One region of the Gorillibacterium terrae genome, then DNA from elsewhere that is predicted to be linked to it. Evidence: predicted binding sites of a transcription regulator. Region 1 holds the regulator's gene; each other region holds the start of a gene.
The links. The regulator LexA, encoded in region 1, represses DNA repair genes until DNA is damaged. The targets are predictions, from matches to a motif close to CGAACATATGTTCG.

Region 1 (10,476 bases):
CAAAAACCATCGCCGATACGGAGGCCTCGGGGTCCATCATGAATCCTTCCGTCAGGTGAACGCCGATCTCTTCGGGCGCGAGCAGCCTGAACAGCAGCTCCTGGTCTTCCAGATTCGGACAGGCCGGGTAGCCGAAGGACACGCGGATGCCCTGATAGCGCGCGCCATGCCGCTGCTTCATCGTCATCTCGGCCGGGTCGGGGAAGCCCCAATTGTCGCGCATGATCTGATGCACACGCTCGGCGAACGATTCGGCCAGCTCCAGCGCACAAGCCTGTACCGCATGGGAGCGGAGGTAATCGCCGTTCTGCTTATAGTGCTCGGACAGCTCATGGACGCCGTGTCCGGCCGTTACGGTCAAGAAGCCGACATAATCCATCTCGCCGCTGTCGACGGATTTGAGATAGTCCGACAGGCACAGATAGGGTTCGACCTCCTGGCGCGGAAAAGAAAATCGCTCCAGCACCCGGGTAGGGTCCTCGGGATCGTAGACGAGAATATCGTTGCCGTCCCCTTGCGCCGGGAAGAACCGGTAGATCGCATGCGGCTTGATCAAGCCCTCTTGCTCCGCCTCGGCCAGCAGCCGGTCGACGGTTTCCTTAAGCTGCACCGCTTTGGTATCGCCTTCCTTGAGCAGCTTCTCTACCGAGCCGCGCAGCCCGAGGTGCTTGCCGAGCAGCATCTCCCAGTTCACATAGGGGATGAGATACGGCAGCGGGTAATTGCGCAGGATGTGCCGTTCCGTATCCGGCGGAACGAAGACCGGAACGGTCCGGTCAATGGTCGTGTTGCGGGCGCGGGTCAGCGCGGGACCGTCCGGGCTCTTGCGTCCGGATTCCTGCACATAAGAAGCCTTCGCCTCCCGCAGCTCTTGAATGATCAGCTCCCGCTTCTCCGGATCGGTGAGGCGGTTCGCCAGATCGAGCCCTTCCATCGCGTCCTTTGCATAGAGCACCGCGCCGTCGTACTCCGGCTGAATGCGCGTCTTCGTGAATTTGCGCGTCAGCGCGGCGCCGCCCACCATAATCGGCGCATCGATGCCGGCATGCTGCAGGTCTTGCGCCGTCACCACCATCTGCTGGGCGGATTTGACGAGCAACCCGGACAGGCCGATTACATCCGGACGTTCGCGGTTAAAGGCTTCGATGATCTGCTCCGGCGGCACCTTGATGCCCAGGTTGATTATCTTGTAGCCGTTGTTGGCGAGGATGATTTCCACCAGGTTTTTGCCGATGTCATGCACATCGCCTTTGACGGTGGCAAGCAGGACCTTGCCCTTGACGGCGCTGTCTTTTTTCTCCAAATAGGGCTCCAGGTACGACACGGAGGCTTTCATCACCTCGGCGCTTTGCAGCACCTCCGCCACGATCAGCTCGTTGTTGTTGAACAGCCGGCCGACCTCCTCCATCCCCTTCATCAAGGGCCCGTTGATGATGTCGAGCGGAGCATACTTGACGAGCGCTTCGTCGAGATCGGCGGTGAGGCCGTCCTTCGAGCCTTCGACGATGTAACCGGCGAGCCGCTCCTCCAGCGTCAGGTTAGATACCTGTACCTCACGAACGACCTTCTTCTCGCGGAAGGCAGCCACGAAGCGGGCCAGCGTCTCGTCGCCTGTGCGGAAAATGAGGTCCTCCGCCAGCTGCCGCTCTTCCTCGGGTATGGAGGCGTACCGCTGCAGCTTCTCGGTGTTGACGATCGCATAATCGAGGCCTGCTTTGGTGCAGTGGTAGAGGAACACGGCGTTCAGCACCTCGCGCCCCGCTTCCGGCAGGCCGAACGAGACGTTGCTCAGGCCGAGAATCGTCTGGCAGCCGGGCAGCGCTTCCTTGATTAGCCGAATGCCCTCGATGGTTTCGCCCGCCGAGCCGATATACTGCTGATCCCCCGTGCCGACAGGAAACACGAGCGGATCGAAGATCAGGTTCTCGTCCTTCAGTCCGTACTTGTTCACGAGCAGCTCGCGTGAGCGGAGCGCAACCTCCAGCTTATCCTGGGCGGTGATCGCCTGCCCGCGCTCGTCGATGGTACCGACGACAACGGCCGCTCCGAAGCGGTGGATGAGCGGAGTCACCCGGGCGAATTTCTCCTCGCCTTCCTCCAGGTTAATCGAGTTGATGATCGATTTCCCCTGCGTGTAGGTCAGAGCCAGCTCCAGCACCTTGGGGTCGGTGGTGTCGATCATCAGCGGAACCTTGACCTTCTTCACCACAAGGCGCAGGAACTGCTCCATGTCCGCCGCTTCGTCGCGGTCAGGGTCCTGCAGGCAGACGTCGATGACATGAGCGCCCTTCTTGACTTGGGCTCGGGCGATTTCCGAGGCTTCCTCGTATTTGCCGTCCGCGATCAACCGCTTGAACTTCCGGGAGCCGAGCACATTCGTCCGTTCGCCCACCATGTACGGGCGGCCTTCCGGCTCAATGTAAACCGTGTCGATGCCGGAGACGGCGGGAGCGTGCCCGCCTTCCGCCTGCCGCGGCGGGTAAGCGCTCAGGGTCTCGGCGAGCGCGCGAATGTGGTCCGGCGTCGTGCCGCAGCAGCCCCCGGCCACGTTCAGCCAGCCCTGCTCCGCGAAGCCGGCCATCTTCTTGGCGAGCGAATCCGGCGATTCGTGGTAATGTCCGTCTTCGTCGGGCAGGCCGGCGTTCGGGTAGCAACTGATCGCCGCCCGGGAAATCTGGGCCAGCGTACGGATATGGTCGCGCATGAATTCCGGTCCGGTGGCGCAGTTCAGCCCGATGGAGACCGGATTCAGATGCTCCAGCGAAATATAAAAGGACTCGATGGACTGGCCGGCCAGGGTCGTGCCCATCGGCTCGATGGTGCCCGAGATCATGATCGGAACCCGGCGGCCCGTCTCTTCCATGGCCCGGCGGACGGCGATGCTCGCCGCCTTGACGTTAAGCGTATCCTGCGAGGTCTCGATGAGCAGCGCATCCACACCGCTCTCGATCAGCGCCAGCGCCTGTTCGCGGTAGCTCGCTTCCAACTGCTCAAAAGTCACTCCGCCGGTGACGGACAGCGTCTTGGTCGTCGGCCCGAGCGCTCCGGCCACGTACCTCGGCCATTCGGGCGTGCTGTAGCGGGCAGCGGCCTCTACGGCCAGACGGGCGGCGACCCGATTGATCTCATCGGCCCGATCCTCCAGCCCGTACTCCGCCAGCACGACGCTGGTCGCGCCGAAGGTATTCGTCTCCAGGATATCGGACCCGGCCTCCAGATAGGCCCCGTGAATACGGGAGATGACATCCGGGCGGGTCAGCACGAGCATTTCGTTGCAGCCCTCCAGCTCTTCGCCGCCGAAATCGGCGGCGGTCAGGGGCTCCCGCTGAATCATGGTGCCCATCGCCCCATCGAGTATCATGATTTTCTTGGCCAATTGTTCCTGCAAGGATGGTTTCGCCACGTTTATGTCTTCCTTTCCGCCCGATCCGACTGGCATGCGCTTCTGATTCAACTTCAATCCGTGATCTTAATCCGCGATCTCCCCCACTTTCCAACGATGGAAACGGATTCTGCAGCTCCGATTGGAGAGAGGGCGCGCTTGGATGTTATTCCTCAAAGTGTATCACGATCGACCGGGGAACAAAAGAGGGCCGGCGTATTATTCCGACCCTCTTGAGGGGAATTAATGGCGGTGCTCCGACGCCAGTATTTGCACCAGCTCGGGCAGCCAGTCGTCCAGCTTCAGGAAACCGAAGCCCGCCTGCTTCGCCTTCTCGTTGCTCGCTGTCCAGGACTCCTCCACTCCGAAGGGGGACATGTCCTCCTCTTCGGTTTCGGCTGCCAGCCGGGCCCTAGCTCCGGTCGCCTGTTCGATGAGCCCGATCAGCCGGTCCAACCGGATCGTTCCGTCCGAGCAGGCATTGAAAGGGCCGGTGAGCGCCGCATCCGCCTGCCAGCGCAGAAACCGCGCCGCCTCATCGGAGCGGATAAAGACCATCTCCGCCTGCGGGTTGGGCAAGCCGATCGGCCGGTTCTCGGCCACCCGCTCGACATGGAAATGCAGCCGCCGGGTGTAATCATCCGTTCCGAGCACGATGGGGAACCGGACCGTACTGACCGGAAAGGAGGCTTGCTGAACGAACACCGCTTCGGCCAGCCGCTTACCCTCTCCGTATGGGAAGTCCTGCCGATTCCCCATTCGGATCGGATAGCGGCAGGGATCGAACGCTTCCTCCGGGATTCCGCACCCCAGGTCATACACGCTCATGCTCGAGGTAAACACATACTTGCCCACGCGATCCCGGAACAGCCGGCTGGCGTCGGCTGCAGAATCGGGCGAGTAGCCGATGTTGTCGAACACGACATCCCACTCACCGCCGCCGAGCCCGGCAGTTAGCGCTGTCCGGTCTTCCCGGTCGAGCGTAAGCCGGTTCACCCGATCCCCGAAGGAATCAGCCGTTTGGCCGCGCGTCACGATGGTCGTCCGGACGCCTTCCTCCAGCAGCATTTCCACCAGCCGTTTGCCGAAAAACCGCGTTCCGCCAAACACCAAAGCCTGTTTCATTCGCTTCGCCTCCCCGGAATGGTCCTTGCGTTTCTTTTACCAAAAATTCCTTTACCAAAAAAGCGAATCCCCTTCGCCCTTGCTCCGAGAGAGATTCGCTTGGATGGTCTTAAGTCCTGGCGCGTGAGCGCACCGCTTCGCCGCTCAGGCTTGTTGGATGGCAGGCAGCTCCAGCAGCTCGCGCAGCCGCTTAATTTCCCAGGTCGGCTCGGCCTCGCCGGTTCTTGCCGCCCCATGGGCGTTGATCCAGACGTTCGGCATGCCGATGGAACCGGAGCCGAGGATGTCCGTCGTCAGCTTGTCCCCGACCATGACGCCTTCCTCGGGCGCGATGCCCAGCAGCTCCACGGCCCGGCGGAAGATAGCGGGCGATGGCTTGCCTTCGCCGAATTCGCCGGAAATGAGAATGTGGTCGAAATAACCGGCCAGCTCGGGAAAGCCCGCGATCTTTTCCTGCTGCAGATCGGGCGCTCCGTTGGTCAGGAGCAACAGCTGAAACCGGCCGCGCAGCGCGTCCAGCACTTCGAAGGTCTCCTCGTAGGCCAGCGGACGGGCGCGCCGCTCGGCGGGAAACCGGGCGGCCAATTCCGCCGCAAGCGCCTCGTCTTCGACGTCCAGCGCGCGCAGGCCGCGCGACCAAGCCTCCGACCGGTAGCCCGGCGCCAGCGTCTGCAGCTTGCGGAAGCTCTCGTGCTCGCCGCCGCTGAATTCGGCCCATAGGGCTTCGAACGGATTGATGCCGATCATCTTGGTGAACGGGAAGGTCTCGTAGGATTCGTAGAGAGCCCTCGCCTCCCGGCGCACCTCCGTTTCCAGCCGCTCGGGATCGAGGCCGGGCGAGCGTTCGGCGGCATAGCGGCAGGTGGCCGCGAACGCCTCCTTCACGCTTCGCTCGTCCCAGAGCAAGGTATCGTCGAGATCAAACAAAACGGCCTTCGTCCCCATTCCTCTCCCACCCCTGTTCAGATATCGGCATGTCCAATGCTTATTTCGAACCTTCTCCCGTTACGGGAATATGGTTTAATTCCGCAAACTGCCGGAGCCGCACGGATACGGCTTCAATGGGGAACCAGTGCGTGATGCGGGTATAGACCCAGCGCTTCTTCTTGGCTTTCAGGCGAATGACCACCGCGCCCTTCACCAATTGGATCTCTTCGATCTCCCCCGCGGAAGCCGTCTGAAAGCTGGCGAACCGCCGGGACGTGATCGAGCTCTTGCCGATGGTCAGGGTAGGCCGGTTCATGAACAGGAGCAGAACCGCCAGCAGGATATAGACGATAAAGGTGATCAGGTTCCCCCTCGTCAAGGTGTTCTGCTGAAGGAACATGACGATGTTCAGGATCGTGATCAGCACGAGAAAGAACGGCAGCATCCAGTTGATTCCCTTGAAGACGTCCTTCGTCTCGGCTTTCGCCTTGGCCTGCATCGGCGAAAGGCCTTCCTTCTTGCGTTTGGCGTTGATGGTTTTCTGGTTTTTCTCAACCATGCGTTCCCATTTACGGGACATCGTTTTCTTCATCCTCTACGTATTTGATGGAGTCCAATTGATATTTCATGGACCTCTTAAACGCGTCGATGTAGATTCGGCGGAGGGTGTTGCGCTCCTCCAGCTCCTCGTCGGTCAGCCCAACCGTTTTGGCCTTGCGGGCCAGCTCATTGATGCGGGCCACCGTATCGTCCATGCTCATGCAAACACCTCCCTTGATGCGAGTTTCTCTATTACTTTGCCATTGCCATAAAGCCTTGTCAAGCGGTCATTCTGGCGGTGTCGCGGCCCCCGGGATGGCGGCCAAGAGGGCTTGGTTTCCTTTGATCGGCCTTCACGGGTTTACCGTTCGTTTTGGCCTTCTTGGTTTCTTGCTTTCTTCCTGTTGGGTTTTCCTCACCTTATTTCCTGTCCTCGTCTTCTTACTTGTCCCAAAACGTTAAAAAAGCAGCGTCGGCTCCATGCGAAGTTAACTCCGCCCGGTCCATCGCTGCTTGCTTCTCAAGTGAACTTTATGCGTAAAAGAAAATCGCTTCCTCACGTCGCCCGCACCCGGCAGTCGCCAGTCGCCGCTTGGCCAAGAGCCTGCAAGCCTGCGGATAAACGCTTGGTCTTTGGGCTGAACCGCCGAGCGCCCCTGCACCGGTTACTTGCTGTCAGGCAGCCGCAGAATCTGTCCAACCTGCAGCTCGTTGGAGGTCAGGTGATTGATTTTCTTCAATTCCTTCATATAGGAACGGATCGACCGCCCGTCGGCGTAGCGGCTGGAAATGCTCCACAGGCTGTCTCCGGGAGCTGCGTCAATGACGACTCCTGTGCCTTCGGCTGCCGCCGGCTTAGAGGCGGGGATGACGCTGGCGGAAGAAGGGCTGTTATCCGAAGCTCCTGCGGTAGCATAGGCCGTCATCAGGAAGCCACCGAACAGGAAGAACGTAATCAGAAGCCCAAGGACCACCGTTCTCGACGAAAAGGACAGTCTCCGGCCTTCATGATCGGCTTTCCGCGAGCCTGGTGGGGAATAGCGCAATGCGGCTTTGACGCTCCCGCTGCGCCCGTCTCTCCCGATTCGATGATCCATACCGGCAGGTTCACAGATATAGTAAGCACTCATCTTCACGACCCCCAAACGTTTGTTCTGTTCTCACTATAAGGCGAACACATGTTCATGTCAAGTGAAAAACGAACTTATGTTTGTACGAACTTTCATTCTATGGTATACTTTGCTTATAAATTCCCTGATGGAGTGATCATACGTGACGAAATTATCGGGCCGCCAACAGGCCATTCTCGAATTTATCGCTAGCGAAGTCAAGGCCAAGGGATATCCGCCCTCCGTCCGCGAGATCGGAGAAGCGGTGGGCCTCGCTTCCAGTTCGACCGTTCACGGCCACCTTGACCGTTTGGAAAAGAAGGGAATGATCCGCCGCGACCCGACGAAGCCCCGTGCTATCGAGCTGCTCGGCACGAATGACGACTCCGTCTCGCAATTTTCCTTCTCGGTCGCCCGCGTTCCCCTGATCGGCAAGGTGACGGCAGGCGTTCCCATCACCGCAACCGAGAACATCGAGGACTACTTCCCTCTTCCGGAGCATTATGTCGGCGACCATACCGTCTTTATGCTGACCGTGCAGGGAGACAGCATGATCGATGCCGGCATCCATGACGGCGATTACGTCATCGTCCGCCAGCAGCACACTGCCAACAACGGCGATATCGTCGTCGCCATGACCGAGGAAGACGAAGCGACGGTCAAGACCTTCTACAAGGAGAAGGATTACTTCCGCCTGCAGCCGCAGAATCCGACGATGCAGCCGATCCTGCTGAAGACGGTCTCCATCCTGGGCAAGGTCGTCGGGGTATTCCGCGACATTCATTAAGGTCCGCCTCGTTCTCCCGCTTTATTCGAAGCTAACGAAAGCCTCTTCGCACGCGAATGTGCCGAGAGGCTTTTTTTGACGGGTACGGGTTCCGACGGAACTACACCGGGCAATTCGATCGCCAGCTCGGTTCAATCCGGCCAGGTTCCCTGTGACCGCCCAAACCCAAAAAAAACGCCAGCCCAAGCCAGACAGCCCGGCAACCGACCGTTCCTCCGCCCTACTGGGCGACAGGGGACGTTTGTCCGAGCTCCCGGAGCGCCTTGTTCAGATCCCCGATGTATCGCCCCAGCTTCACGCTCAGCTCGGAACGCATCACCTCGCGGACGATGCCGAACCGGTCCGTATAGCCGCGGCAGACATAGCTGTAGTAATACACCATCTCGCCGTCGTATTCCTCGCCGGTGACTTTGATCTGCCGCCGGGCCAATTCTTTGCGCAGCGAGCGCATTTCCTGCGCCGCCCGGTCCAGCAGCGCATCCGTCGCCCCCAGATACGCCGACTTGAGCAGGTGCGGCAGGCGCTCGATCTCGCCGCGGCTGCGTTCCAGCATGGTGATAAGATGCGGCAGGAGAATCGAATCGCGCAGCATTTCCAGCTCCTCCGCATCCGGCAATCCGGTGCGCGGATGCTCGTTGCGGCGCTCGTAGCGCTCCTGATGCTCGGTTAACAGCATCTTCGAATTCCACCTTTCGTTCCCGTCCAGCTTGCTCATCGGTAATGGCCTCCTATCTGTTCCGCCCGCTCCAGCGCGACGCCCGCTTTCAGCAGCGAGGATGCCCGCAGAATCGCGGCGCTTCCGTAACGGTCCTGAATCCGGTCGATCGCCCGCTCCCGCCGGTAGGTTCGTTCGCGGTCCTCAAACAGCGTGAGCTGCATCGCTTCGTCCGACACCAGCGAATCGAGCGATACGAACACGCGGCTCACCTCTCCCCCGCTCCAATGCTTGGCGAACAGCGGCAGTACTGCTCCCGCCATCTCATGGGCAAGCGAGGTCGGCTCGGGCAGCGTCATCTGCCGGCTGAACCCCCAGGACCGGCTGCCGTCGGTTTCAACCGCTCCTACGGAGACGACCCGCCCCATGTAGCCCCGCCGCCGGGCGCGGCGGCAGACCTCCGCCGTAAGCTCCAGCAGCACCACCTCGATGTCGGCCAGCTTGCCGTAGAGGCTGCTGCGCAGGGCTTTTCCGTGGCTGATCGACTTCAGCTCCTTGCGGATGCTGGGGACGACCGGGCTCGGATCGATGCCTCGGGCAATCTGCCAGTAATAATCCGCCTGGACATCGCTCTGCTTGCCCATTTCCCGCCGCATGCGCCGGCGGAACTCCATCTGGTCGAGCCGGGCGATATCGCCGATCCGGGTAAGCCCCATGCGGTAAAAGTGCCGGGCCATCCGATTGCTGACCATGAACATCTGGTGCACCGGCAGCTCCCAGAGCACTTCGATGTTCTCCGGCCCCAGCGTAAAGACGCCGTCCTCCCGCTTTTTGGCGAAGTTGTCGGTGGCCGTCTTGGCCAGAATCTTGTTGGGTCCCACGCCTACCCGGCACCGGACTCCCGTGGACAGCAGCACCCGCTTCTGCAGTCTTCTCACCAATTCCTCCGGCGGCAGCGCCGAGCCGGTTATGTCGAGAAACTGTTCGTCGATGCTGTACGGCTCGACTTTGTCGGTAAACGATTCGTAGATCTGGGTGATCAGCAGCGACACGTTGATGTACGTCTGCATCCGCGGTCGGATGACCGTGAGCTCCGGGCATTTGGCCAGCGCCTCGCCTACCCGGCAGGCGGTCGTTACGCCGCGGGCCTTGGCAAGCGGGCAAGCAGCCAAAACGATGCCCGAGCGCCGCGACGGATCGCCGACCGCGACCGGCGCGTTCTTCAGCTCCGGGCGGCCCGCCTTTTCCACGGACGCGTAAAAGCTCTGGCAATCCGCCAGCAGAATGACACGTTCGGTTTCGGACATCAAGTCCGCCTCCACATGAGAACAAATGTTTGTATCCTTATTATATGCACGAATGTATGTTCTGATACAAGGGTTAATTTCTGGAACTTGCACGCCGGGGGAAGAAGGCTATACTGAAGAAAAAGGAGGAGTGCCGCATGTGCGGACGCTATACCATCACCGTAACCATGGAGGAGCTGGAAAGCATGCTGCAGGTCGGCCCCTGGGAGAACTACCGTCCCCGCTACAACGTCGCCCCCGGCCAGATGATACCGGCGGTCGTAGCCCAGGACGGGGCAAACCGGCTGGGCGAACTGCGCTGGGGCCTCATTCCTTCCTGGGCCGCCAGTCCCCAGGAGGGGCTCAAGCTGATCAACGCCCGCTCCGAGACCGTCGCGGACAAGCCGTCCTTCCGGCGCCTGTTCGAACGCAAGCGGTGCGCCGTGCCGGCCGACGGCTTCTACGAATGGGACAAGCGCGGAGGCACACGCCAGCCCTACCGCTTCGTACGGAAGGACCGGTCGCTGTTCGCCATGGCCGCGCTCTATGATACCTGGGTCGGCCCGGACGGAGCCAAACTGTCCAGCGTGACGATCCTGACTACCGAGGCGAATGCGCTCATGGCGCCGATCCACGACCGGATGCCGGTGATTCTCCGCCCCGAG
Region 2 (10,476 bases), on a different contig from region 1:
TCCTTGTGCTGGCCGGGACGGACCCGGGCCCGGTTCAGATCGCGGGCCATCGTCTTGTAGATGATCTCGTTGACCAGGGTGCTCTTGCCGGAGCCGGATACGCCGGTGACACAGGCGAACACGCCGAGCGGAATCTTCACACTCAGGTTCTTCAGGTTATTTTCCTTGGCCCCACGGACCTCCAGCCATTCCTCTCGCGGTTTGCGGCGAGAGGTCGGAACCGGAATCAGCTTCTTGCCGCTCAGGTATTGGCCTGTGATGGAGTCCGGGTTCGCCATGATCTCCTGCGGCGTTCCCTTGGCGATGACGTGGCCACCGTGAATGCCTGCTCCCGGGCCGATGTCGATGATGTAATCGGCCGCCAGCATGGTGTCCTCGTCATGCTCGACGACGATGAGCGTATTACCGAGGTCGCGCATGCGCTTCAGCGTCCCGATCAGCCGGTCATTGTCGCGCTGGTGCAGCCCGATGCTCGGCTCGTCGAGGATGTACAGAACGCCCATCAGGCTGGAGCCGACCTGAGTCGCCAGCCGGATGCGCTGCGCCTCGCCGCCGGAGAGCGTGCCTGCCGCCCGGCTGAGCGTCAGGTAGTCGAGGCCGACGTTCACGAGGAAGCCGAGGCGCTCCTTGATCTCCTTGAGAATCAGGTTGGCGATCGCCTGCTCCTTGGCATTCAGCGTCAGGCCGTCGAAGAAGGTATGCGCGTCGCCGACCGCGAGGTCGGTGACATAGGAGATATTCTGCTCGCCGACGGTGACCGCCAGCACCTCCGGCTTCAGCCGCTTGCCCTTGCAGGTCTCGCAAGGCTTGCCGGCCATGTACGCTTCAATGTACTCGCGAATGCCGTCCGAGGCGGTATCGCGGTAACGGCGCTCGAGGTTGGTCACGATGCCCTCGAACGATACCCAGGCCTCGCGGCTCTGCCCGAAGTCGTTCTCGTAGCGGAAGTGAACGCGTTCCGTTCCGGTTCCGTACAGGAGCTTCTCCATCAGCTCCTTGGGCAGCTCGGAGACCGGAACGTTCGTCGGGATCTTGAAATGCTTGCAGACCGCAGCCAGGTACTGCGGGTAATAATTGGACGTTCCGCCCGCCCAGGCTTCGAACGCTCCTTGTTCGATCGACTTGCTTCCGTCGGGCACGAGCAGCTCGGGATCGACGATCATCTTGCTGCCCAGGCCGTCGCAATCGGGGCAGGCCCCGAACGGGCTGTTGAAGGAGAACATCCGGGGAGACAGTTCGTCCATGCTGAAGCCGCAGATCGGGCAGGCGAGGTTCTGGCTGAACAGCAGCTCCTCATGCTCCATCACGTCGACCAGCACGCGGCCCTCGGCCAGCTTCAGCGCCGTTTCCAGCGAATCGGCCAAGCGCGCCGCGACGTCGTCCTTGACGACGATCCGGTCGATCACCACTTCGATCGTATGCTTCTTGTTCTTCTCCAGCTCGATGGTCTCGGACAGCTCGCGGAGCTCCCCGTTGACCCGCACGCGGACATAGCCCTGCTTGCGGATATCTTCCAGCAGCTTCACATGCTCGCCCTTGCGCCCGGAGACCAGCGGAGCCATAATCTGCAGCCGGGTCCGCTCGGGGTACTCGAGAATCCGGTCGACCATCTGCTCGACCGTCTGCGAAGTGATCTCGATGCCGTGAACCGGGCAATGAGGGTGGCCGATGCGCGCGAACAGGAGCCGCAGGTAATCGTAAATCTCCGTCACCGTGCCGACCGTGGATCGCGGGTTACGGCTTGTCGTCTTTTGGTCGATGGAGATGGCCGGAGACAGTCCCTCAATGGAGTCGACGTCCGGCTTATCCATCTGCCCGAGGAACTGCCGGGCATAAGCGGACAGCGACTCCACATAGCGCCGCTGTCCTTCCGCATAGATCGTATCGAACGCGAGCGACGACTTGCCGGAGCCGCTGAGTCCCGTCAGCACCACGAATTTGTCCCGGGGAATCGTGACGTCGATATTCTTCAGATTGTGGGCCCGGGCCCCTTTGATCACAATATTGTCGATGGCCACTCTCTCACACCCTTTTTATCTAGTAAGCTGTCCTTCCAAGCCATGGCCACGGGGCTACCGCTCTTCGTCCCGATAGACGCAGCCGCGCCGTCCGAACCCTCGCTTTGAAGCTTATGAATACGCGGCTCGCCCCGCACGGCGGCCTGTCCCTTACGGAACGGCCGCCGTGCGGGTTAACCGCGCTCGTCCTCTATTCCTTATCCTCGGTTATCCTCATCTTCGGCAGATTCCCGCCCGGCGATACGCCGTCTTCCCCGAAGGCGCGGCGTCTCGTCAATCCTGCGCCTTCAGCTCGAGGACCGCATCTCGCAGCTCCGCGGCGCGCTCGAACTGCAGGTTCTTCGCCGCTTCCTTCATTTCTTTCTCCAGCCGCTCGATCACGGCCGCCCGGTCGCGCTTGGACAGCTTGCCGCCTTCCTTCACGCCGGTGAGGTAATCCGACTTCTGCTCGGCTACCTTCGTCGCTTCGATCACGTCGCGGACCCGCTTCTGGATCGTCGTCGGGGTAATGCCGTGCTTCTCGTTGAATTCGATCTGGATCGCGCGGCGGCGAGCCGTCTCGCGGATCGCCTTGTCCATCGAGTCGGTGATCTTGTCGCCGTACATGATGACCTTACCCTCGGAGTTGCGAGCCGCCCGGCCGATGGTCTGGATGAGCGAACGCTCCGCGCGCAGGAAGCCTTCCTTGTCGGCGTCCAGAATGGCGACGAGCGATACCTCCGGCAGGTCAAGCCCTTCCCGGAGCAGGTTGATGCCGATCAGGACGTGGAACGTGCCGAGCCGGAGGTCGCGCAGAATCTGCATCCGCTCCAGCGTCTTGATGTCGGAGTGGAGGTAGCGTACCTTGATGCCGATCTCCTTGAGGTAATCGGTCAGGTCCTCCGCCATCTTCTTCGTCAGCGTCGTCACCAGCACGCGCTCGTCCTTGGCGATTCGGTCGTGAATCTCGCCGATCAGGTCGTCGATCTGTCCCTTGGTCGGGCGAACGTCGATCTCGGGGTCGAGCAGCCCGGTCGGGCGGATGATCTGCTCAACCATCGTCGGGCAGTGCTCGATCTCGTACGGTCCCGGCGTAGCCGATACATAGATGATCTGTTCGAACTTCTGCTCGAACTCCTCGAAGCGCAGCGGCCGGTTATCGAGCGCCGACGGCAGCCGAAAGCCGTGCTCGACCAACACTTCCTTGCGGGCGCGGTCGCCGTTGTACATGCCGCGGATCTGCGGCAGCGTCACATGCGATTCGTCGACCACGACGAGCAGGTCGTCGGGGAAGTAATCGAACAGCGTGTACGGGGTCGCTCCCCGCTCGCGGAAGGTCAGCGGTCCGGAATAGTTCTCGATGCCGGAGCAGAAGCCCATCTCCAGCATCATCTCGATGTCGTAGCGGGTCCGCTGCTCGAGCCGCTGCGCTTCCAGCAGCTTGCCCTGGCCGCGCAGCTCCTCCAGCCGTTCCTCCAGCTCGCGCTCGATATTGACGACCGCCCGCTTCATCGAATCCTCGGCGGTCACGAAGTGCGACGCCGGGAAGATGGCGATATGGTCGCGCTCGCCGATGATCTCGCCCGTCAGCACGTCGATCTCGGTAATCCGCTCGATCTCGTCGCCGAACAGCTCGACCCGCACCGCATGCTCGCTGTGCGACGCCGGGAAAATCTCGACGACATCGCCGCGGACCCGGAACGTGCCGCGCACGAAGTTGATGTCGTTGCGCTGGTATTGGATGTCGACCAGCCGGTGGAGAATCTCGTTCCTCGGCTTCTCCATGCCGACACGCAGCGACATGACCAAATCCCGGTACTCCATCGGAGAACCGAGACCGTAGATGCAGGAGACGCTCGCCACGATGATGACGTCGCGCCGCTCGAACAGCGCGCTCGTCGCCGAGTGGCGCAGCTTGTCGATCTCCTCGTTGACGCTGGAATCCTTCTCGATATAGGTATCCGAGGACGCAATATACGCCTCGGGCTGATAGTAATCGTAGTAGCTGACGAAGTAATCGACCGAGTTGTTCGGAAAAAATTCCTTGAATTCGCTCGCAAGCTGGGCCGCCAATGTCTTGTTGTGGGCGATGACCAGCGTCGGACGGTTCAACTGGGCGATGGTCTGGGCGATGGTAAAGGTCTTGCCCGTTCCGGTCGCGCCGAGCAGGGTCTGATGCCGCTTGCCCGCCTTCACGCCCTCGACCAGCTCGGTGATCGCCCTCGGCTGATCCCCTTGCGGAGAATAGTCCGACTGCAGCTCGAACGGCCTGTTGCTCATGACAATTTCGCTCATGGTCCTCGTCGTCACCTGCCCCTTTGCGCAAATGCTCTAAATTTTATCGCTTCCGGTTCCGATATAGTGTAAGACGAGCTTTATCGGAAAATAGGAATACACGTTCGTTTATTATACCTTTTTTCCACCTGTGTTGCAATCTTTGGAAGCATCTTACACAGGCTGCATCCTACCTCAGAACTGGAGTGGACGTTCGTGGACATTACGACAATTATCGGTATTCTGCTCGGCTTTATCTCCCTGATCGCAGGGTTTGCGCTCGAAGGGGGGCACCTGGCTTCCCTCTGGATCTACACGGCGGCCATCATCGTATTCGGCGGCACCTTCGGCGCGGTCATCATCAGCTTTCCGCTCTCCAGCCTGAAGGACTTGCCCGCCGCTTTCGGAATGGCCTTCAAGGAAAGCAAGCGCAACCCCGCCCAGATCATCGATGAAATTGTCGACATGGCCACGATCGCCCGCCGCGAAGGCGTCCTCGCCTTGGAACAGCGCGCGCAGGATCACCCGAACCCGTTTCTCCGCGAAGGGCTCCTGATGGTGGTCGACGGTACGGACCCCGACCTCACCCGGCAGATCATGGAGCTGGAGATGGATGCGCTGGAGGACAAATACGAAGGGTATGCCAAAATGTTCGATTCGGCCGGCGGCTACGCACCCACGATCGGCATCATCGGCACGGTGCTCGGCCTGATCCACGTGCTCGGGAACCTGGAGGACCCCGACACGCTCGGACCGAAGATCGCCGTCGCCTTTACGGCTACGCTGTACGGCGTGGCGAGCGCCAACCTGATCTATTTGCCGATCGGAACCAAGATCAAGAACCGCAGCAAAGCCCTCGTCTCCGACATGGAGCTGATGCTGGAAGGCATCCTGGCCCTGCAGGCCGGCGAGAACCCGCAGCTCATCAAGAAGAAGCTGACCTCCTTCCTGCACGACAAGAATGGCCGAAAGAACACGGAAGCGGGTGCCGATGCCAATGGCGAGGAGAAATAAGAAGAAGCACGCCGAGCACGAAAGCAACGAACGCTGGCTCGTTACCTATTCGGACTTAATCACGCTCTTGCTGGTATTCTTCGTCGTCATGTACTCGATGAGCAAGGTGGACATGGACAAATACAGCCAGTTGGCCCAATCCCTTCAATTTACGTTCAGCAAGTCGGACTCCATGATCGCGAAGAACGGAGCCGGCGGCGGCGTCCTCGGCGTCATCAACCCGCCGAACAACGAGGCCGACAACAAGCAGGACAATAAAGAGGAAGACCAATCCGGCGCCCAGACGGAGGCCGACAAAAAACGCAAGGAGCAGGAGCTGCAAGGGCTCCTGAAGATCATTACCCAATATATCGAAGACAATAAGCTTCAGGCCACCGTCTCCGCCGTCGACACCGACCGCGGCATCGCCGTTACCCTGAAGGATTACTTCCTGTTCGACCTCGGCAAGGCCGAACTGAAGTCCGGCGCCTATCCGATCCTGGACAAGATGGCGAGCCTCTTCCCGAGCCTGCACGCCAAGATCAGCGTGGAGGGCCACACGGACAGTCTGCCGATCAGCGGCGGCGGCCTCTACCAGGACAACTGGCGGCTGTCGTCGGAGCGTTCGCTCTCCGTCGTTCGCTACTTCGAGAAGAAGGGCCTGTCCCGCGACCTCTTCCGCTCCGTGGCTTATGCCGACACGGAACCGATCGCGAAGAACGACACCGAAGCCAATCGGCAGAAGAACCGCCGCGTGGAGATTGTCGTGCTGCGGTAATCCTAACTGTGAATCGAAAGCGAGAGTGCCAGGGGCGTTCCCCCGGCACTCTCGCTTTTTACATATCTGAGTAAGCACTTCAACTATCAGGATCAGCTTTCGTAAAGACTCAAATCAAGGAAAATATGGTTCTTTCTTTAGTAAGATCCCTATGTGTCATATAAACCTTAACCAGTCTTATTTCATTACCACCCTCTCTTGATTTTGTTCAGCCATGCGGTGGCTTTGAGATTGCAAAGGTAGTTATCCGAACGAGCCTTCCTGTTATATTCTGCCGTCATGCTCTTTCAAGCTAACAATCGAGGTAAATCACTGTAGAACAAAATAAATTAGCACTCACTCAAAGTGGGCGTCCTAAGTTTCCCAAAGTTGCGGTAAGCCATTACAAACGAAAAATCCGTGAGCATTAGTTGGAGCTTTTCAATGAAGGATACGTTAAAAAATACTTAAACAAGAACGGTTAGTTCGCATTGTGGCATTCATTGATTAATGATGAGTTCATTCAGCAATGCCCCCCAAACGAAAAAGAAACCTTGAAAGGCACGAAGCCAATCAAGGTTTTGGAATAGTTAACTATCTTGAAGTATTCTTTTCTCCTCCTCCTTTAAATCTTGATAAGCAATTTGATCATCATTATAATAATCCTCCCAGAAATTACTCCTAGCCCACTTTTCAGGAAGTAGTGAAAATGATCCATCTAGTTCTCTAAATAATATCCAATTCGAAGAAATTCCTGCGTTAGTTATTTCGAACAGTTTAGCCGGAAAAGGGAGAATGAAACTATCGTCACCTCTAATTCTGTATAACATAAAGTCTCCAATTGACTGACTAAAAGGAGATTCAACACTGTTATAAAACTCAATCGCTAATACAGTGTATTCCTGGTTTATTCTTAGGCTTTCATATTCCCCTTCTTTTAGCAACTTCTTCCTACTTTTACAACGAACTTTCAAATGACTCACCTCATCTGTTAAACTTCGCTTTCATACCGAACGTAGATATTTCTCCAGTCTTCAAGTTTTGATAATAATGTACTTGGAAATCACCGCTCGGGCTTTTAAAAGTCTGTGTTGACATTTTAGCCCAATCATTTATCGAGCTACCATTGCTTGTCAAGGCTTTTATTACTTCTGGGTCACTTAACTTACTTCCCGGTACGATTGCTTCAGATTTATTAATTACTTCCTGTTTTAAGGTTCCTGATCTCGTAAATACAGAACTTGCTTCTTCGGCAGTAAGTTGTCCGTTTAATCTTGTCCCATTTACAATATTACTTGCGCTAGATCCCGCACCCTCAGTAACTTTAAAACCTTTCGCTATTGCTTCTTCTTTTGCACCATTTAATATTGTTTGTCCCGCTTTTGATAAGGGCTTTCCATATTTAGCCCATTCTAGTAGCTCATAAAATTCTTTAAAAGCGGACTCAAAACCAGCTCCCGTAGGATTAGCCATTGCCATGGTGTCTATTGTTGACACTATTTGATATAGCCCTTCTTCCACTGCGTTGTACCCTTTAAGATAATCCTGTTCATTTTCAACTTTAGTCGATAAAATGAGCAAAAACTCTTGGGGGTATAAACAAGGAATTATTAAAGGATTAATTAAAATTATTGAAGGATCAATTAAATATTTAGACACATTATTATCCAAATTACCTTGTAACCCTCCGACGGCTACATCGTATATTTTTTGCAATCCACTTTTTATGTTTACAAGCATCTTATTCCACTTACTGTCATTGGTTTCTTGAGTCGTACACTTTTTCTCTTGAGCTGGGTTGCTTTTTTTCGTAGTTTGGTTGGATTTGTTTTGATTTGCAGGAGCAGCTCCACCGCCGCCGTTGTTATCCTCCATTTGCCGATGTCCACTGGGGTCAATAAGATTAACCGGATTATTTTGAACGTAAGAATAGAGATTATGGCTGAGTGGGACGCCCGCTTCCCCGCGGTAAGTGTCTTCTTGGGTAAAGCGCCCAACAGCGGGATCATAGTTTCTTGCACGCAGATAGTATTCGCCCGTAATGGGATCTACCTGTTCTCCGGAATAGGTAAATCGATTCGAACGGTTTTCTACTTGCGTCTGAACGTTTCCGAACTCGTCATAGGAATACTGATTGACCCGTTTTCCACTGGGATCCAGCAATCCCGTTACGCTCCCATGCCCATCCTTCAAATAAGCGTATATCCGATTTTGCGGGTCTTGCTCTGCGAGTAGATCATATCCCCGAATATACCGATTCAGGGTATAGCCGCTTGTTGTCATTTCGGCAAGCACCTGATCACCGCTGAAGACAAAGTCGGTCTGCATCCCATTTTCGGAGATACTGGTACGAAGTCCCCAAGGATCGTAGGCATACCGCATCCAGTCCCCGTTTTTCAAAACCGTTTGGGTTAGTTGATTAAAACCATTGTACTGATAGGTTCTTTCTCCTTGGTCATTCGCGGACTTCACCAAGTTTCCGTTTCCGTCATACGAATAGTCCTGAATAACATTGCTAGAGGTAACCTTTGTTAACCGATTATTCGGGTCATACTGATAGCTGGTCTGAAGACCGCCGGAAGTACGAAGAAGTCGGTTACCGACTGCGTCATATTCATAATGCGATTGCGTGCCATCCGGATTCTGAACATCAACCAGCTGTTGCAAGGAATTATAGGCGTATGCAGTCTGTTTTTCATTGTTCGTAGCAGTTAACTTATTTCCGTTATGATCGTACGTATAACGGTGTTGATCCACAACCGTCCCATTCGGATTCCGACTAACGACTGACTGAATCTGCTGATTCTTGGTATAGCCAAACCCCACAGATACCCCATTCGCATAACGAACCCCGGCAATGGTCGAATCCGGGTTATATTGGTAGGTCGCAATTTCTGTTCCCATTTGACCGACATGTTCAAGCCGCCCGGTATTGTCGTATCCATACGTAATATCGTTGCCGGCAATATCTTGAACACGTGTTAATTGACTATCCGCGTTGTATTGATAGGATAGATAATTCTTGCCGTTCCGTATTTGCTGACTGACTAGCCCGTTCGGAGTCATGTTATAACGGTCGATCACCCGCTCGTTGATTCCCGCTAACGTGGTTCCGTCCAACCGGTAGAGAAATTGCTCTTGTTCCCCTGTCTGTTCTACCTTCCGGCTGGTTAGAGCCGCATCAGAATTGTAAGTGAACACCGTATCCAAGCCATTACGGTCCTTCATATGGACCAATCGAGCTTCCAGATCGTAGAAATAATAAATGGTCTGTTGGAGCGGATCCGTAATGGTAGATAGACGGTTCATCGAATTATACGTATAGCTCGTTGTATGATGATTTGCATCTATTACCGATGTAAGGTTGCCCGCATAATCGTACGTATAGTGGGTCTGATTGCCCTTGGCATCTGTTACAAGCGTAATTCTTCCCCATGGATCAACTTCATACTGTGTTTTGGCTCCCTCTCCATCCGTCTCTGCGATGGTATAACCAAGAGCGTTATACTCATAGGCGATGGACGTCTTGCTTTGCAGGACTTCTTCGGGATACGCAACAGAAATAACCCGTCCGGCGTAATCGTAAGAGTACTCCGTTCCATACCGTGCCGTGTCTGTGCTTCCCGAGTAGTACCCCTTGCCGTCAATAACTTTTATGACTTGACCGTTGCTATTATACGTGTAATGCTGGGTCACTCTATTGTTCTCATCGCGAACTGTAACGAGTCTCTGATTCTCGTCGTAAACATAGCTAATTCCTAAGCCATCGGCTCCCTTCTTTGAGTGAGAGGGACTGGTTTCTTTGATCAAGTTGCCATAATCATCATACTCATACAGGGTCTTTCCCTGTTCTTTATCGGTTATGCTTGTAACTCGATTCTGATTGTCATAGGTATAGATGATGGAGTTGCGGTTTACATCCGTCTCCTTCACAAGATTGCCAGACGCATCATACTCAAACTGAGTTAGTCTCGTTGCTTTCTGGTGAGCAACCTCATACTGAAGGTTCGTGTTAGTTTGATCATACTGTTCGTAAGGTACCTTTTCTTGTTGTGAATCCCTTTCATCAAATATCCAATCTGTAATGTAGTCCAGGTCGGGGGCACTTACCGTTCCGTCCGCGTTAATATCATATTTGGGATCATAAAGCAGGTCGGCTTGCGTTAGCCCCTTTTGCTGGGCCGTCAACGTCAGATCGTTGGCTTGAACCTTACCATCCCGGTTAAAGTCCGGAGCTTGCATCTGAAAGCTGTATCCGACTGCTTCCGTAAATGGTTTTGGCTTCCCCGATTTATCGGTATAGGTCGAATCGGCTTGAATCAAGATCGAAGCGATCCCCTGGATATCGTTTTTGGCTTTCAGCCGAATGGTTGCAAGCTTTGTTTTTCGGTCAATGTTTACCTGATCACCCGTTATTTGAATTTGACCTATACCTTCATGTGTTTCCTTAACTCC
Region 3 (10,476 bases), 1.8 Mb from region 1:
ATTCCCGCCTGGGAGAGCGGGGCTCAGCCGGTCATCGTGCTGAGCAAGTCCGACCTGTGCGACGATCCGGCCTTGTTCGTCGCCGAGACGGAGGGCATCGCTCCGGGCGTCCCGGTCCACGCCGTCAGCGCCGTAACCGGTGCGGGCATGGACGGGCTCGCCCCCTATTTGACCGCCGGCCGCACCCTGACCCTGCTCGGTTCGTCCGGCGCCGGCAAGTCCTCGCTGACCAATTTCTTGGCCGGAAGCGAGGTCATGTCCACCGGCGGCATCCGCGAGGACGATTCGCGCGGCCGCCACACCACCACCCACCGCGAGCTGATTCCGCTCGCCGGGGGAGCCTTGATGATCGACACTCCGGGAATGCGCGAGCTGCAGCTTTGGTCGGCGGAGGAAGGCATGACCGCCGCCTTCGCCGATATCGAGGAGCTGGCCGAAGCCTGCCGGTTCGGCGATTGCACGCATCGCAAGGAGCCCGGCTGCGCCGTGCAGGAAGCGCTGCGGGCGGGAACGCTGGAGCGCAGCCGCTACGACAGCTTCCGCAAACTGGAATCCGAGCTCGCCTTCGTCGCGCGCAAGGAGCAGGAAAAGCAGCGCGCCCAGGAGAAGGGCGGCCGCAAGCAAGCCCAACCCACACGCGGATCGCGACAAATCGAATCGGAGGATTGACCACAAGCACAAGCCGAAGCCGTCAAGGACTTCGGCTTTTATTTTTTGGATAGGAATCGGAAAGCTCGCGGAGCCGGATACGGACACAGAACGTTTGTTTGTATGTTCGCTTTGGGGGAAGGTATAATATGCCAGTAAATCGTAAAGGGAGGGACAGGATGAACGTTTTATGCATTTCGGCATCCAACATGACGAATCAGGCCTTAACCGATAGCACATCCGTTAGAATATGCAAGATGATCATGGAATGCTTATCGGAAGAGCTTTATTGCGGAGAGATCATCGACTTGCGAACCCGGCAGCTCCAGCCTTGCACAGGGTGCGGCCAGTGTTACCGGACGCATCGATGCGTCTGCGATACAGCCTTTAACCTCATTTATGAGAAGATCATCCGCAGTGACAGGGTGTTTATCGTGTCTCCCCATTACGCTCCGATACCGGCGAAATTAAGCATGATTTTAGAAAAGATGGAGCAAATCACATTTTTGCACTGGGCGAAGGACAATCGCTACCAATCCGAGGTTTATGGCATTCCGACCGGAATCCTTTCCCACGGCGGCGGGTCAGACTGGGCATTGTCCAGTTACAAAGCGATGGTCAATGATACGATAGCCAACGCTCTGGATACGATTCAATTAAGGGTCATCCCGTTTTCGGAGGAATGGGATACCGGCATCTCCCTCCCCGTGAAAACCGCCGTAAACCGTCCCGATGAGATTTTTCCAAAGCAGGAGTATGACTGGGTCAACCTAAGAGAGAAAATCGAAAAATACCTGTCTCGATTTCCCAAAGAAGCCGGAACGAATCATTAAAGACAAACCCTCCGCAACTCCCCCGCCCGGCGTATCGTCTTTTCCCTATATCCCCTGAAAGAGGTGCTCCATGAAAAAGTTCCTGCTCGGTCTGCTCAGCGGCGCTCTTCTGGCCGGCTCGACCGCGGCCATTGCCGCTCCCTCCCTGCAAGCAAAACTGACCTCCGCTTTATTTGAAATCAACGGTCAGAGCGTCCACCCGGACAGCGCCAATCCGGCTATTGAGGTGAATGGGCGCACCTATGTGCCGCTCCGCTTCGTGGCCGAAGAGCTGGGGGCGGTCGTCGGGTACGAGGCCGACTCAAAGACGGTTCGCATCCGGAACGGCCCTCTGACCGTCGCCGATCCCAACTTTCCCGGCGTTTCGGTCGGCAACCTCGTCCTTACCCGCTCCGGCGGCAATACGGCCATCACCGGCCACTTGCAATATGCCGGCACAGGAAACAGCCTCAACCGGCTGGAAGCGCGGCTGACCTTCTACGATGCCGCGAACCGCAAGCTGGGCGCCGCTGCGATCAAGGGAGACGCCTTCGGCGTGGAAACGAAGACCTTCTCCGCTTCGGGAAGCGGCGACCTGCGCGCCTATCAAACCGTCCTGCTGGATATCTTGTCCGTCAATGGGACGTCCGTCTCCCCGGCTCCGACCTTCCTTTACGAGGACCGGAAACAGGGCTTCTCGCTCGCCCTGCCCGACTATTGGAAAGGAAAGTTCACCGTTGAGACCCAGACCGATCCGGACACCGGGGTCGTCTCTCTCCGCTTCGTCGACAAGGCCAACCAAGCCGTCGGCGGAACCGTCTTCACCCTGCAGATCAGCCCGAAGAAGCAGTGGGAACAATCGGGAAAAGCCATCCTGGAAATCGTCCCTTCCTGGGTGCTGGGCGAAACCGGAGGCCGGGTGTTCGCAATGATCGCCGCTTCCGACGTCCAGTACAACACGCAGGACCCGGCCCTCACCGAGGAATACACCCAGATGAGGCAGTCCTTGGAACGCGTTCGGGTATCGTTCGCTCCGCTTCGCTAAGCGGGGGAGCCTGAGGAGCGGGAATCCGTCCGCAGCGGCCTTACGCAACAAATAAGCCCGTCTCCAAGGAGGCGGGCTTCCCAAGCGAAGGGGGCGGAGTCGTTCTGGAAAAGCGCAGCGCTCGCCTTTGTCCCCGGATTTCAACCTTAGCAGACTCATTCAGAAATCCGGGGGCAACAGCGATTGGAAGAACGATCCGGACCCGCAGCGCCCATCCATGAATGGCCCGTACCCGCAACGCCCATCCAAAAAGCCCGCCTCCGAAGAGGCGGGCTTATTCCACCAGGTACGATCAGGCCGACTGAACCGGCTGGGCGGCGCGGCGGCCTGCAATCCATTTCCGGCCGAGTCCGACCAGATCGGTGATGACTCCGGCGACAATCAGCATCAGGAACGGCATCATCCCGAGCGTGTAGCGGGTTTCCGGTATGAACAGCAGCTGCACGAAGAGGAACAGGAAGAAGTGCACGGCGAGGAACCGGTACGGCCGGCGGATGAACGGCATGATGGCCGCAAGCGGCATCCCGTAGTACACGAGGAATTTGTGCAGCTTGCGCAGCACGGTTTCCCAGGGCTTCCACGTGAGATAGTCGAAGTAGTTCGCTGCGTATATCCCTCTCAGGAACATCGCCTTGGTCTTGCCGGTGGTGAACCAGCGAATCCAGGTGTTGGGGTCGTCCTTCAACCCCTGCTTGATCCGCTCCAGGCCTATTTCTGTCTGGTGATCGTAGTCGATGTCGTTCCAGGGGATCGACTTCTTGAAATACGGCTCCGTCCCGGCCAGAAAGGGATTGCCCGATCCTTGAGACAGGAGAATAAACTTGTCCAGCGTGATCAGGTTGCGGATCCACCAGGGCAGCATGCACACGGCGAAGGCCGCGGCGCCGAAGGCGATCTGCTTGAGGAAGAGCTTCTTGTGCTTGATCCAGAGGAACAGATACGGCACAACCGTGATGATGATGGTGTTGGGCCGCACCAGCGTGGCGAGGGCCGCCAAGGCTCCGGCGATGATATGATCCCTGGGCTTGTTCTCCTGGATGATCTTCACCTGGTAATAGACCGCGGCGAGGAACAGCAAGAGGAACAGATTCTCGGTCAGGATGAGACCGGTCACGAACAGATAAGGGCCGTAGACGGTGGCGATGCCGGCCGCAATCAACCCGGCCGCCCGATTAAATAAGCGGCAGCCGATCCGATAGAGAAAATAGATGGTGCCCGTCATGAACAGGCAGTTAAAAATGCGGATTACATAGAGCGTATGGAGCATATCGCCGTAGCCGAACACTTTGAACACGCCGACCAGGAACAGCGGCCAGCCGGGCGGAACCTTGGCGTTCGGAGCCTCCGACTTGTAGCCGTAGACGCCGTCCTCGATAATTTGCGCCGCCATGACAGTGTAGTTGTACTGGTCGTTCTTGATCTGGGGAAATTTGTAGTGGGACACATAGTCAAACCGCATGAAAAAGGCGATTGCCAACACGAGCACGATCAGGTATTTGGCCGATTTTTTGAATAGATTGCCGCTTGCTGCCACTGGTTTGATGTCAACCCCTCTTTTCGAGACGATGGTTGCCCTTGCTGCCCGTTGCTGGGTTTTGGGCATACTTTCTTCATTCTATCATCAGGTCGCCGTTAACTCAATGCGCTGGCGTTTCTTGTCGAAGACCAGCCCCACTCGCGTTGCGTTGCAGAATTCCCGCAGGGGCACCATGAGCTCGCCGTCCTTCATTTCCGGCGTCAGTCCGGACAGAGGAATGTCGTTGCCGTTGACGCTCAGGACTCCCCGGGTTTCTTTGTTTTCCAGCGTCCGGTCCCCCTGCTTCATCCGCCCGATCAACGTCTCCGGCTTCTCTCCCGCCTTCGAGCCGTTCATCCGGTAGCCGATCCGGTCTGCCCGGGTGTCAATGCCCTCCATGGTGGTGAACATGAAGTCGATTCCTGCCGCCTTGGCCACCTCCAGCGTAGTCAGGCTGTATTTGCCGTAGGGGAAGCAGAGCACGCTGAGCTTGTTGCCGAGCTCGGCCTTCAGGCGTTCCTCCGCCTTCGTCAGATCGTCCGAAATCCGCTTGCGGTATTCCTCCGCGGTTTCCATCCGCTTCTCTTTCTTCAGGTACTGGGCGTGCATGAGCGCGGGCTTCTGCGAGCCCTTGGCGTCCACGGCGACGGTAATATGCTGATCGTAGGTGTGGCTGTAGAAGCTCATTCCGTCCTGCTTCATCTTGCGGATCTGGTCCCATTTCAGCTTGGGCGATCCCGCCTTCTTGGGGTCGTCTACGCCGGATACGATCAAGAAGTTGGTCGCGGTGTAGCCGAATTCCTTCAGGATCGGATAGGCGTAGGTATAGAAGGTTTCGTACCCGTCGTCAAAAGTGAGCAGCACGGCGTTGTCGGGAACCTTTCCTTTATTCAAGATGAAGTCGGCGTACTGGTCCATGGAAATCACGTGAAAGCCCTCGTCCCGGAGCAGCTCCATCTGCTTGCGGAAGTCGGCCACCGTGATGGAGGAACGGCCGGGCTGATCCTTCGGCCAGATGTCGTGATACATCAGCGTCTGGACGCGGTCGGTGTAATAGACGCCCTTTGCGGGCGGAGTGTCGTTCTTCGCCGAGGCGGTCCAGTTGACCTCCATCCCCAGGCTCTCCTTCAAAAAGGATGCCGGAACGTACAGTTCATCCTGCTTCGTCTCCGTGGACGGCTTCTTGACCTCGCTGCCGTTAACGAAAAATTGGTAGGAGCTTTTGCCGGTAAGCCCGCAGGAAGCAAGAATCAGCGATAGAGCAATGAGGACGAGAAGCGGCGGCACCAGCTTGCGCGTGTTCAATGTAAAATAGACCTCCCCTTTATTCCAAAAGCAAGTATACGGGATCGACCCGTTTCCGTAAAGAAGCCGCGTCGCATCTTAAGAGTTTCTTTACCATTCTTAAGAAACCCCTTAAATAGGGACGAACGAACGCCCGGTTTGGTTGCGGTTTACGGCAATTCCCTTGCTCGCTCCCGCCGGGAGCCGCAATCTGCTATACTTCTCGAAGGGGAGGAAACCGCATGAAGACCCTTGTCATCGCCGAAAAGCCGGATATGGGGCGCAACATCGCCGCCGCCATCGAACCGAAGGCGGCCAACCGGCGGACGCACCTGGAAGGCGAAAGCTACATCATCACCTGGGCGATCGGCCACCTCATCACCTTGGCCGAGCCCGACAAATACGACGACAAATACAAGAAATGGCGGATGGCCGACCTGCCGATCATCCCCGACACCTTCAAGCTGATTCCGGTCTACCGCACGAAGGATCAATTGAAGGTGATCGCGGAGCTCGCCAAGCAGTGCGGCCGCATCGTCAACGCCTGCGACGCCGGGCGCGAGGGGCAGCTCATCTTCGCCTATATCCAGCAGCACCTGAAGCTGCGCCAGCCGGTCGACCGGCTGTGGATCTCGGATCTGACGGCGGAGACCATCCGCCGCGGCTTCCGCGAGCTGAAGAGCGGCGCGGACTACGACAACCTGACCCGGGCGGCGCGGGCCCGCAGCGAAGCCGACTGGCTGATCGGCATGAACGGCTCGCGGGCGTTTACCGTCAGGCACAACGAGCTGCTCTCCGTGGGGCGCGTGCAGACGCCGGTTCTGGCGCTCATCTACGATCGGCAAAAGCAGATCGAGGCGTTCACCTCGGCGAAATTTTACGAGGTGGAGGCTTTTTTTCGCCAGGACGAAGCCCGCTATCGCGGGCTGTGGCAGGGCGAGCGAATCGCCGACCCGGACAAAGCCAAGGCGATCGCCGCCAAAGTGGCGGACAAGCCGGGCCGGATCGCCTCCTATGATATCAAGGAAACGAAGGAATATCCCTATAAGCTGTATGACCTGACCCTGCTTCAGCGCGAGGCGAACGCAAAGCTCGGCTTCTCCGCCAAGAAGACGCTGGATCTCGCCCAGGGGCTGTACGAAAAGCACAAGGTCATCTCCTATCCCCGGACCAACTCCAATTACGTCACGGAGGAAAACCTGCCGGATATGCGCAAGTCGCTGGAGATGCTGAAGTCCACCGCCTACGGCGAGTTGGCGGCGGGTGCCGATCCGGCGCGGGTGCACAAGAACAACAAGGCGGTCTGCAATCCGGCCAAGGTCGAGGATCACCATGCGATTCTGCCGACGCTGAAGAAGCCGGGCGCGCTCTCTCCGGACGAGCAGAAGGTCTACGACCTGGTCGTTCGCCGCTTCCTCGCCCAGTATTATCCTCCGGCGGAATATAAGGTGCACACCGTGCTGACCGAGGCGGAGGGCGAACGCTTCAAGACGACCGTCAAGGAGCTGCTGGCCGAAGGCTGGAAGGCGATTTATGCCGGTGAGGAAGCCGCCCGGAAAAACCGGCGGAATGCGAAGGCCAAGGCGAACGAGGCCGGGCCGGACTCCGACGATCCGAGTGCCGAGGAGGAAACCTCCTCCCCGTTCGTGCTGGATGGCGCGCGCCCGGTACACTGCGAGGAAGCGAATGCCGTCGAGAAGGAAACGCAGCCGCCCAAATCCTATACGGAAGGCACGCTGCTGAAGGCGATGGAAAGCGCGGGCAAGCAGGTCGAGGACGAGGAGCTGCGCGACGCGATGAAGGATTCGGGGCTCGGTACGCCGGCCACCCGGGCCGCGACGATCGAGCGGCTGAAGCAGGTCGGCTACATCGACATGCAGGGCAAAAAGATCGCCGTTACCCCGAAGGGGCGCATGGCGATCGAGCTGATCCGCGGCGCGGGCGTCGAGCTGCTTGCCTCCCCGGAGATGACCGGCCAGTGGGAGCGGCGGCTGAACGACATCGCCCGCGGCCAAGCCGACAGCGCCGCCTTCATGGAGAAGGTGAAGCAGTTCGCGCGGCTGATCGTGGACAAGGTCAGCCGCCAGGCGGCGGCGGACAAGACCGCCTTCGGCGAGACCGCCGGCGCGGGACGGCCGGGCGGCGCACGCGGGCGCGGTACGGGCCGGGGTGCGGCAGGCGGGGACACCGCCGCGAGAGCCGCCGGGACGAAGCGGGCCTCGGCGCGCGGCGGGAGCGGCGCGGCGGCGAAGAGCGCGGGCCGCACCGGCGGCGCATCGGCGGCGCAGGCGGCCGCTGGCAGCAGGCGCGGGTCGGGTGGAGCGCCGGCCCCGAGCGCGGCCGCCGAGGTTCGAGCCCGCGCATCCGCAGCGACGTCCGGCAGCGATTCGCGCGCCTCGGCGGCCGCTCCGGCAGCGGCCGGGGAGCGGCCTCGGGTGGCCCGCTGCCCGCGGCCGGGCTGCGGCGGCGAGCTGTTCATGGGCCGCCGGGGCTACGGCTGCAGCCGCTACAAGGAAGGCTGCGGCTTCGTGATCTGGAAGGACAGCTTCGGCAAATCGCTGTCCGACAGCATGGTGCGCCAGCTCGCCGAGAAGGGACGCACCGGCAAGCTGAAGTTCAGCGACGCGGACGGCTCCTTCGACGGCCGGCTCGTCCTGCGCGATCCGGCGACGGGTGCGCTGGAGCTGCACCGAGCCGAATAGGAGCCAAGCCCGTCGGGGGCAGGAAGCGATCGCAAGCCGCCGCAGATGGCGCGTCTAAAGCTTCCTTGCCGTCAGGGCAAATCAAACAGGCCGTTTTCCGACGGGAGTCGTTCCCGCCGAAAACGGCCTGTTTGGCGATCGCGGCCTGCGGCCCGGTGCGCCAAGAAGATTACGCCTCCTGAGCCCGCCGCCACTGCCCCCGGCCGTCCTCCAAGGAAAGGCCGTCTTCATGGCGTTTAACCCAGCCGATGATCTGCGCGTCGCTGCGAATGTTGAGCAGCAGCCGAATTTCCCGGAGCGACGCCTTTTCTTCCAAACGGAGACGCACCGCCTCCGCTTTGATCTCGGGCGAATACGATACGAACGATTGGCCTCTCCGCGCCATGGCGTTGCGCTCCTCTCTGTGCGATGGGGCTGCCCCTATCCAAAGGGTAAAGCAATCTCTCTTTTTATTGGACGATTCCGTTTGCCGTTTCCAGGCGGCGGGCCAGATCGGCCACCTCGCGCGGGGCGATCGGACGCTTCAGCTTCTCCGCTTCCTTGCGCACCTGCGAGAGCAGATCCGCTCCGCCGATTCGGTTCATCTCCACCCCTTGGAGGCTGAGCACATGCTCCAGCGAATGCAGGCCGGAATGCTTGCCCAACAGAAAGCTGTGCTCCCGGCACAGTTCTTCCGGCTCAAAGCATTGGTACACGGACCGGTTCTTGATCAGGCCGTCCACATGGATGCCCGATTCGTGCGCGTAGACCAGGCTGCCGACGATCGGCTTCGCCTCCGGCATGCGGCGGCCCGAGGCCTGGGTGACGTAATCGGCGAGCGGCTGGAACCATTCCGTCTGTAGCACATCGCAGCCTTGGTAGAGATGGCGCCAGGCCATCGAAACCTCTTCCATGGCCGCATTGCCGGCCCGTTCGCCGAGACCGGCGACGGTCGTGCTGGCGATGGCCGCACCGGCCGCCAAAGCGGCGAGGGTGTTCGCCGTGGCCAACCCGAAGTCGTTGTGGCCGTGGAATTCCAGCTCTGTATCCGAAGGAACAGAGTCGACGAGCGTCTTGATCCGTTCCGTCGTGGTCACCGGGTTCAGAGCCGACACCGTATCGGCATACCGGAAGCGGCGCACACCATCTTCATAGAGTGTATTGATCACGAGCGACATAAACGAAGGGTCCGCCCGCGAAGCATCTTCCAGTCCGATCGAGACTTGAAGCCCGCGCTTCATCCCGTAGTCAGCCGCCCGCCGGATCAGCGATAGCGCCCCGGACTTCGTCAGGCCCAGCTTGTCGCGGATATGCAGCTCGGAAGCGGGAAGAGTGACGTGCGCCCAACGGGCACCGGTTCGGAGCGTCGCATCGAGATCCCGGGCGAGCGCCCGGTTCCAGGTGGAAATCACCACCGGCAGCTCCAGCTCGACGATGCTGCGAATGGCGGCTTCCTCGTCCGCGCCCATCGCCGGCGTGCCGACTTCGATCTGCTGCACGCCCGCTTCGGCGAGCATCCGGGCGATCTGCCGCTTTTCCTCCGCCGTAAATGCCACTCCCGCAGCCTGCTCTCCGTCACGCAGTGTCGTATCGCAGTACCCGATTCGCTTCATGGTGCACCTCTTTCGTTTCCGTTCGTTTTGATGTCATTAAACTTAACAACATCTTCATTATACAAAGTCAATCGTTCTTTTTCAAAGCTGTTTTTAGATATAAACGTTCTAATAATTAGATATATCTTCCGAATTAATTCCACTCTTATCCACTATTCTGCCGCATCCTTGTCATCCTCTTGCCCGCTCTGTCTAGCGAAAGACACCGGGCAGCAGCCGGCAGGCAGTTCTCCCGATAAACAGCGCCGAAGTCTTTTGCAGAATGGATAACATCCCGCTTGTCCGGTCGGGGTGCCTAAGCAGGCAGGCTTCCCCCTAACAAAAACCGCCCTTCCCGGAGAAGAAAGGCGGCTATCGGATGATGAGTCGTGTTTGCGTTTTCAAGGGACGTCGATTCCGGAAGTTAGGGGGTCGCCATCCGCCGACGAATCTCGCGGAACTGCTCCTCTCGCTCTTCTCGGCTGAGCTTCGGGCAATTGTAGCAGTAACCATACCCGTTATCTGTCTTGTAAGCGAGGCAGCAGGCGGCGCGGATCAACACCTTCGCCCCCGGCTCGTAGGGGCTGTCGACGCTGCGGAACCGGACGGCCAGCGGATTGCGGCTTCCCGTCCCGAAGATCTCTCCCGGCATCTCCTGCATGAGATACGAGAAGTCGTGCGCAAGCCGGCTGCCGTACGGCTCGGGCAGCTCCTTCGCTTGCAGCCGGTCCCAGCCATAGCGCAGACTGGTCGCAAGCAGCGCCCACAGCGTCTGCGGCTGAACTGCCGCGGCGGCGGCCACCGACTCGAACAGCGGGCGGACGAGCTCTCCGTAAAAGCGGTCCATGCCTGCCCGCGCCGCGCTACCCCGGCCAACGCCTGCGGGAAGCGGCCGAAG

Region 2: uvrB (excinuclease ABC subunit UvrB) is a predicted target of LexA. The motif match lies at 4,386-4,399, and genes of this name have one in related genera.
Region 3: ACSEXS_RS01185 (type IA DNA topoisomerase) is a predicted target of LexA. The motif match lies at 5,449-5,462, and genes of this name have one in related genera.

Annotation. Positions count from the first base shown of each region.
Region 1 covers NZ_JBPPGI010000001.1:2,104,856-2,115,331, forward strand. Annotated here, with positions in the region: gene metH (methionine synthase) at 1-3,403, opposite strand, end outside; gene ACSEXS_RS09370 (NAD-dependent epimerase/dehydratase family protein) at 3,626-4,507, opposite strand; gene ACSEXS_RS09375 (HAD family hydrolase) at 4,652-5,452, opposite strand; gene ACSEXS_RS09380 (hypothetical protein) at 5,493-6,014, opposite strand; gene ACSEXS_RS09385 (DUF896 domain-containing protein) at 6,004-6,195, opposite strand; gene ACSEXS_RS09390 (LysM peptidoglycan-binding domain-containing protein) at 6,640-6,900, opposite strand; gene lexA (transcriptional repressor LexA) at 7,247-7,870, shown strand; gene ACSEXS_RS09400 (YhjD family protein) at 8,091-8,585, opposite strand; gene ACSEXS_RS09405 (DNA polymerase IV) at 8,582-9,832, opposite strand; gene ACSEXS_RS09410 (SOS response-associated peptidase) at 9,970-10,476, shown strand, end outside.
Region 2 covers NZ_JBPPGI010000010.1:35,517-45,992, forward strand. Annotated here, with positions in the region: gene uvrA (excinuclease ABC subunit UvrA) at 1-2,018, opposite strand, end outside; gene uvrB (excinuclease ABC subunit UvrB) at 2,292-4,292, opposite strand; gene ACSEXS_RS21930 (flagellar motor protein) at 4,488-5,285, shown strand; gene ACSEXS_RS21935 (flagellar motor protein MotB) at 5,269-6,042, shown strand; gene ACSEXS_RS21940 (hypothetical protein) at 6,612-6,995, opposite strand; gene ACSEXS_RS21945 (RHS repeat-associated core domain-containing protein) at 7,006-10,476, opposite strand, start outside.
Region 3 covers NZ_JBPPGI010000001.1:265,512-275,987, reverse strand. Annotated here, with positions in the region: gene rsgA (ribosome small subunit-dependent GTPase A) at 1-669, shown strand, start outside; gene ACSEXS_RS01205 (NAD(P)H-dependent oxidoreductase) at 828-1,481, shown strand; gene ACSEXS_RS01200 (copper amine oxidase N-terminal domain-containing protein) at 1,552-2,505, shown strand; gene ACSEXS_RS01195 (glycosyltransferase family 39 protein) at 2,798-4,108, opposite strand; gene ACSEXS_RS01190 (polysaccharide deacetylase family protein) at 4,127-5,326, opposite strand; gene ACSEXS_RS01185 (type IA DNA topoisomerase) at 5,548-8,007, shown strand; partial or broken gene ACSEXS_RS01180 (transposase) at 8,192-8,392, opposite strand; gene ACSEXS_RS01175 (hydroxymethylglutaryl-CoA lyase-like TIM-barrel protein) at 8,457-9,599, opposite strand; gene ACSEXS_RS01170 ((2Fe-2S)-binding protein) at 10,003-10,476, opposite strand, start outside.